DNA from 3 places in the Arthrobacter sp. YAF16 genome. Region 2 is predicted to be linked to each of the others. Evidence: riboswitches for the same ligand, from Rfam matches in the RefSeq annotation. Region 2 holds a riboswitch; each other region holds the start of a gene.
What was found. A riboswitch is a leader RNA that binds a small molecule or an ion and turns the genes downstream of it on or off. The one in region 2 is predicted to bind cyclic di-AMP.
Positions count from the first base shown of each region.

Region 1: it holds a riboswitch for cyclic di-AMP, as region 2 does, so the genes downstream of both, AB4Y91_RS13710 (hypothetical protein) here and AB4Y91_RS09660 (M23 family metallopeptidase) in region 2, are expected to answer to the same signal.
Region 3: it holds a riboswitch for cyclic di-AMP, as region 2 does, so the genes downstream of both, AB4Y91_RS06570 (hypothetical protein) here and AB4Y91_RS09660 (M23 family metallopeptidase) in region 2, are expected to answer to the same signal.

Region 1 is NZ_JBFRDC010000007.1:73,997-76,253, reverse strand. Features, by position in the region: gene AB4Y91_RS13715 (glycosyltransferase family 39 protein) at 1-912, shown strand, start outside; cyclic di-AMP (ydaO/yuaA leader) riboswitch at 1,148-1,328, shown strand; gene AB4Y91_RS13710 (hypothetical protein) at 1,327-2,049, shown strand; gene AB4Y91_RS13705 (VOC family protein) at 2,170-2,257, opposite strand, start outside.
Region 2 is NZ_JBFRDC010000003.1:95,866-98,122, reverse strand. Features, by position in the region: gene AB4Y91_RS09660 (M23 family metallopeptidase) at 76-894, opposite strand; cyclic di-AMP (ydaO/yuaA leader) riboswitch at 899-1,118, opposite strand; gene AB4Y91_RS09655 (metal-dependent transcriptional regulator) at 1,261-1,953, opposite strand.
Region 3 is NZ_JBFRDC010000001.1:1,406,903-1,409,159, forward strand. Features, by position in the region: gene AB4Y91_RS06560 (DNA alkylation repair protein) at 1-602, shown strand, start outside; gene AB4Y91_RS06565 (hypothetical protein) at 605-859, opposite strand; cyclic di-AMP (ydaO/yuaA leader) riboswitch at 1,061-1,226, shown strand; gene AB4Y91_RS06570 (hypothetical protein) at 1,231-1,992, shown strand; gene AB4Y91_RS06575 (dihydrofolate reductase family protein) at 2,088-2,257, opposite strand, start outside.

The sequences.
Region 1 (2,257 bases), on a different contig from region 2:
GCCACCCGTGCCGCGCTCCTGCTCTGGGGCGGCTGGCTGCTGATCACGGCAGGCATCTTCAGCTTCATGAGCGGCACCGTGCATCCGTACTATGCCGTGGCACTGGCCCCCGCCGTCGCGGCCCTGGTGGGCATCGGCTCGGCGGAACTGTGGCGCGGCCGGACCCACTGGCCCGCTCGGATGGTCCTGGCCGTGACGGTGTTGGCTGCCTCGGTCTGGTCCGCCGTGCTCCTGGGCCGCGACCCGGCATGGCTGCCCGGGCTCCGGGTGATCGCCGTCGTCCTGGGCGTGCTGGCCGCCGCGGCGCTGCTGCTCCGGGTGGACAGCCTGGCGGCGCTCCCGGCCCGGCTCCGCAAAGCCGCTGCGGCCGGCGTCGTGGTCCTTTCACTGCTGGCCGGCGGGCTCGGGACCACCGCCTGGACGCTGGCGACGGCGGCCCAGGCGCATTCGGGGTCAATCCCCACCTCCGGGCCCACCGCGTCCGCGATGGGCGGCGGCTTCGGGGCGGCGGGCAGGCCGGACGGCGGGATCCTCGGTTCCAGCGGGGCGGCCGCCGGCGGGCCCGGCGGACCCGGCGCGGATACGGCGTCGGCCGAGCTGACAGCGTTGCTGAAGTCCTCCGGCGCCAAATGGTCCGGGATTGTCTCCGGCGCCACCCAGGCCGCCAGCCTGGAACTCGCCACCGGCACCAATGTGATCGCGCTGGGCGGCTGGAACGGCGGCGACCCGTACCCCACGCTCGAGCAGTTCCAAGCGATGGTGGACCGCGGCGAGATCGGCTACTTCATCTCCGGCGGCCTGGGCGGCCTGGGCGGGGGCCGCGGCGGCAACTCCGAGGTCGCCAGCTGGGTCGCGGCCAACTACCAGGCCCAGACCGTGGGGAACGCCACCGTGTACACGCTGGCGAAGTAGGCTCCTCTCCCCCGCTTGCCTCCGTCTCCGCCGCGCCGTTTCGACGGTTCCGTGCCCGCTCGATGCTTACCGGCGTCGAGCGGGCACGGAACCGTCGAAACGGGCACCCACGCGGCGGCCGTGAAGGCAAGACGCCGCTCCGCAGCAGGGGCCAGCCGTTACCTAAATGTGACATCTGATTGAAAGTCCGGTACCGTTTTAGGGTGCGGCCATCGATCTGGCCGCGTGTCCGGGCTGACGCCAAACTCTGCCGCTACCCGGATTCCCATGGACCAGGCAGAGACGGGGAACCCAGAGTTCCCGGGCATTCTGCATCCATGCACCCTTGGGGTTAAGCCGCCACGTCGAGATTCCGTGCGGCCGGATTTCGCATCCGAACCCGACAGCTAACTCCGTAGGCGTTGAGAGGCGAACATGACTGAAATCAAGGCACCCACGCGCCCAGAAGGCGCTAAACGCACGTCCGACGCCGAGCGCGCGCGCCACCGCGCCGAGCCGGCGAAGCACACTTCGAGCCCGTCCAGGCCCCGTGCCCGGACCAACGGCAAGCGCGCCGCCGTCGTAGCCACCGCTTTCGCCGTCCTGCTGGGGGCAGGGGCCGCGGGCCAGGCCTCCGGCACTGCAGCGCATACGGCCGAAGCGTCGAAAAACACGGCCGCGTCCCTGCAGACCCTGGACTTCGAACGCGTCGGCAGCAACACGCCCACCTCGCCCGCCCCGATGAGCGTGGAGGCCCAGGCCTCCAAAATCAAGCCCGCTAAGGCCCCGGCGGCCAAGGCGCCGGCTCCGGCTGCCAAGGCGCCTGCTCCCGCGAAGCCGGTCGCCATTGACGACCCCGCCGGTGCGCAGGCCTACGCCGCCTCTCAGCTGCCCGCCCACGGCTGGGCCCCGAGCGAGATGCAATGCCTGATGAAGTTGTGGACCAGGGAGTCCGACTGGAAGACCACGGCTACCAACGCCAGCAGCGGCGCTTACGGCGTGGTCCAATCGCTGCCCGCCGAAAAGATGGCCAGCGCCGGCGCCGATTACCGGACCAACTACCGGACCCAGATCAACTGGGGACTGCAGTACGTGCAGGACCGCTACGGTTCACCGTGCGGCGCCCTGAACTTCCACTACGCGAACAACTGGTACTAAGCGCGGCCGAGGCTGCATGCCATGAGTGAGGCCCCGGATCCTTGGATCCGGGGCCTCACGTGCGCCTGCCGCCGCGCCGCCTGCGGAATACGGGCCGCGCTACGGAACCGCGCCGCCGCGCTAGCCGTTCGGACGGTTGGGAATGTACTGCACCCCCCATTTGTTGCCGTCGGGATCGGCGAAGTAGACGAAATGCCCCCAGTCCTGG
Region 2 (2,257 bases):
GGTACAGCAGTTGGGACTCAATGTCACATTCAGATCACGGCGTGTCACAGAAATGCGAGTGGTCCCTCGGCTTGGCTAAAGCCAGCCGAGCGGGTCAACAACTTCCCCGTTGACCATCACCTCGAAGTGGAGGTGGCAGCCGGTGGAGGCGCCGGTGGTCCCGCTCATCGCCACCACATCGCCACGTGAGACCTGCTGGCCCACGTGGACGTCGGAGGACGACAAGTGGTTGTACGTGGTCTCCAGGCCGTTGCCATGGTCGATCACGACCCGGTTGCCGCCCCCGTAGGGGTGCCAGCCGGAAAAGGTTACGGTGCCGCTCGCGGCGGCATGTACAGGAGTGCCGCACTGGGCCGCGTAGTCCTGGCCCCGGTGGAATTCCCCGACGGCTCCCGTGATGGGACTGACCCGGTAGCCGAACGGCGAGGCCGTGACCATGGAATCCAGCGGCGCCCCGAGGCTGCCCGCGGAGGCTGCCCGGGTGATGCTGCCGACGGACTGCGCGCTCAGCAACTGCTTGAGCTTGCTGTCCGGGTCACCCTTGGTGGTGACGGCCGTGCGGTTGAAGTTGATCTCGGCGGCCGGGGCCTTGACCTCGGGCTGGGCCGCCGCGGAAACCGAACCGGACCTGGCCGCATCGGTGGCCATCACGGGGCCGGTGGCCGGAACTGTAACGGTGAGGACCAAACCCGTGGCGGCCAGGGCAATGCCTGCCTTCTGCCCCACGCCGCTGACAGCGGCGAAGTCTGTTACCTGACGGAACGCGCTGCGCCGGCCGCGGCGCGCTTCGCGGTGCGCGTCACGCGGGCGCTCGTCGAGGACGACGGCGGCCGGGCGTGGCTCCGGAGCGGGACCGGTCGCACGACGGCGGCCCCTGACGGTCTGGGTGGTCAAGAACGGTTCCTCTCTGGATAGCCTGCGAAGTTAGCTGTCGGATTCGGGTCAGAGAGATCAAAGACCCGGTCCGCCGGTGCAAGCATCCAGACGCAGGGGCATCCACGGAGGTCCCAGTTTGAATTGCTTGCCGCTAGCGGACTTCACCCCAAGGCTGTTGAATCAACAGCCGGTTGTGGTTCCCCCGCCTCTGCCAGAAGGTGAATCGCCGGCTGATCCGCTGGCAGAGCTCGGCTCCGGATCAGATAACGCTTTAGTATCAGTGCTAGTCATCAACTATAGGGGATTAAGGCAGGCGGTAATAATTCCGTTATCTCGCCTGTGCACAACTTACCTGCTGTCCGGCGGAAGGATTTTGACGCCGGGTTACCCGAGCGTAACGAACACATGGGCGGCGACCTCGGGAGGCAGCTCGAGGGCGCCTTCAATGTCGGGGACCCGGACCGAGATGTACTCCCCCACCCGCTCCAGCGACACCCTGGCGCCCGGACGGATTCCGCCCTCGTCCAGCTGGACCAGCAGCTCCGGCTCGACCTGGATCGGCTCGGCCAGCCGGCTCACGGTGATCCGCGAGTCGGCGCCGTAGCCGGCCATGGCGTCAAGCAGGTTGACCACGGCGCCGCGGTCCGGCGTCGGAAGCCCGCCCAGTTCGGCGAGTCCGGGAATCGGGTTCCCGTAGGGGGACACGGTCGGGTGGTCCAGCATTTCGAAAATGCGGCGCTCGACCCGTTCGCTCATCACGTGCTCCCAGCGGCACGCTTCCTCATGGACGTAGGCCCAGTCGAGCCCGATCACGTCGGCAAGCAGCCGTTCGGCCAGGCGGTGCTTGCGCATGACCTCGATGGCGCGCTTCCGGCCCGTTTCGGTCAGTTCAAGGTGCCGGTCGCCGGAGACAACCACGAGGCCGTCGCGCTCCATGCGGCCGACGGTCTGGGAAACGGTGGGGCCGGAGTGACGGAGCCGCTCGGCGATGCGGGCGCGGAGGGCGATGATGTTCTCTTCTTCAAGTTCCAGGATGGTCCGGAGATACATCTCGGTGGTATCGATCAGATCCGTCATTCAGCTCAGCTCCTCGAGCGCCGTCCTTGCGTCATTCCCACCGTACAGCGTGCGGGTTGCGCCCTGGCGAGATCCGCCGTACGTCACCGCACAGCCTAGCCTATTTTGAATTAGTCCGGATAATCTGTGGGCTGCCGCGCGGACCTGTGGACTACGCCCCGCCCGGCGCCGGGCCGCCGTCTCAATGACCGGACTATGACGGGCTTTATTCCCACCCGCGTGGGGCCGTCGGGCAGAATAAATAGCGGGTCCCGGTCACGCCCGGCAGAGCCCGTCCAAGCCACGCCACACACCCAGCCGAAAA
Region 3 (2,257 bases), on a different contig from region 2:
CCGGTGACTTCATTGACGCGGCGCTGCTGCGTGAGAGCTCGTGGCAGCGGGCCGAGGAAGCGCAGGCGCAATACGGCCCGGGCCTGGGGAGCTACGGCTCCTCGGTTGGCGCCGTCCGCGGCACTGTCCGCGACGCGCTGCGCCGGTACCGGTCACTCGGCCGCGACGATGTCACCGCCCTCAGCTCGGAGTTGTGGGAGGTGCCCGTCTTCGAACGCCGCCTTGCCGCCGTCGTCCTGCTGCAGTCCAGCCTGGCCCTGCTGGACAATTCGGACCTGACCCGGATCGAGGGTTTCCTGCGGACTGCGCGCCTGCGCGAGCTGGCCGATCCGCTGGCGACCGATGTCGTCGGGCCGCTGATTGCGGGACTGGACGGCCAAAACCGTTCCCGCGCGGAAACCGTGCTGGGCCGCTGGCTGCAGGACCCGGACGATTGGCTGCGGCGGGCGGCCCTGATGGCGCCGCTCCGCGAGCTACGGGCCGGTGGAGGGGATTGGGACCGTTACCGGCGCCAGGCCGGGCTGGCGGAGTCGGGCACCCCGGACGACGCCGGTCTGGTGAGGGAGGCGATCGCTGCCGTCACCTCCGGGATGGCGAAGTAGCGCTACGTGCCGGGCCGGCGCTCCACGACGGCATACGCCTTTCCGTCGAGGAACTGCCAGTCGGTCACCACCATAAAACCGAGCGCGTCCACACGGTCATTCAGGACGTGGATATCGAAGCCGCCGTCGCGCGGTTCCGCGTCCCACGTGGCTACGTGGATTTCCTTTCCCTCGAGAACCAGCAGCTCTGTGTTGACGTCGAAATCCTCCTGCGGCTGATCGCTGAGCTGGCAAATTGCGACACAGTGGCTGTTCATAACGGGGCCTCCGCTCGGGGAATGCTGGGTGCCCTCATCCTATGGCTGGCAGGTAGCAGCGTCCTAGGCTTTCTTCCGCGCCAGGACACGGCTCCGTTATCTGAATGTGACATTCCCGCCCGGGCCCGTTACCGTAGATGGGTGCCTGTTTGTTTCCGATACGGGCGCTCCCGAGCCGATTGCCTAACTCTGCCGCGGCCTGGGATCCGAATGCAACCTTTCTGGCAGAGACGGGGAAACCACTTTTGACCTGCAGTTTTAGCAGGTCTTGGGGTGAAGCCGCACAGCGCCCGCATTGACGGGCCCGCGGCCGGGTGCCTCCCATCCGAATCCGACAGCTCACCTCGCAGGCATTGGGAGAGGCTACAAACATGACTTCAAGCATTACTTCTGCGCGCCATCGTTCCGACGCATCCGCCGGACGGGCCTCAGCATTCTCGGGCAAATCAGGCACCATCGGTCGTCAGGCCGCAGTAATCTTCGCAGCCTCCGGCCTCGTCCTCACGAGCGGAATGGCAGCCAATGCAGCCGTTGCCCCGGCCGAAAACAAAACCGCCCCGGCTTCGTCGGTTGACGTCGGCAGCAAGGTCTCCGCGCCGGTTACCGCTGATTCCGCAGTTCAGATCAGCTTCGCCCGCCCGGCAGTCGCTACCACGCCGGCGCCCGTGATCGAGCAGCCTAAGCCCGTCACCGCCCCTGCGGTTGCCGCCGCTCCGGCTGTCGCGCCTGCCCCTGCTCCGGTGCTCGCGCCGGCAGCGCCGCAGGTCAGCGTTCAGGCGAAGGCGGCCGTGGCACCTGCCTCGGCAGCCGGCGGAGCCAACGCCGCGATGCTTTCGGCCGCCTACAGCCAGATCGGCATCACCCAGGACTGCACCGCCATGGTTGAGAAGGCCCTCGGTGCGGCCGGTATCCACGTGGGCGACCTCGGTCCCCAGCAGTTCATGGGCTACGGCAAGGTTGTGGGTGCCCCGCAGCCCGGCGACATGATCGTCCAGTCCGGCCACGTCGCCATCTACGCCGGTGACGGCATGGCCATCAGCGGTGGCATGAACGGCAGCAACCAGACGATCAAGCACCCGCTGTCCTGGCTGACCGCCACGGGTGGCGTGACCTTCGTCCGCGCCAGCGCATAGCAAAAAGCGTAAGAACCTCTTTCCAGGGCCGGTGGTCGGCTGCTAAACGGCAGCTGGCCACCGGCTTTTGCGCACGTTTACGCCGGCCGGTGAGCTCAGACGGCGTACCGCAGCAGGACGACGCCGTTGCCAAACGCGCGGGTGCCGGCGAGCGTGAGCGCGGTCCTGTCGTCTGCTGACTTGAACAAGGGATTCCCCCGCCCGATCAGCACCGGGTGGACATAAATCCAGTACCCGTCAATGAGCCCGAGCCGGCGGAAGGTAT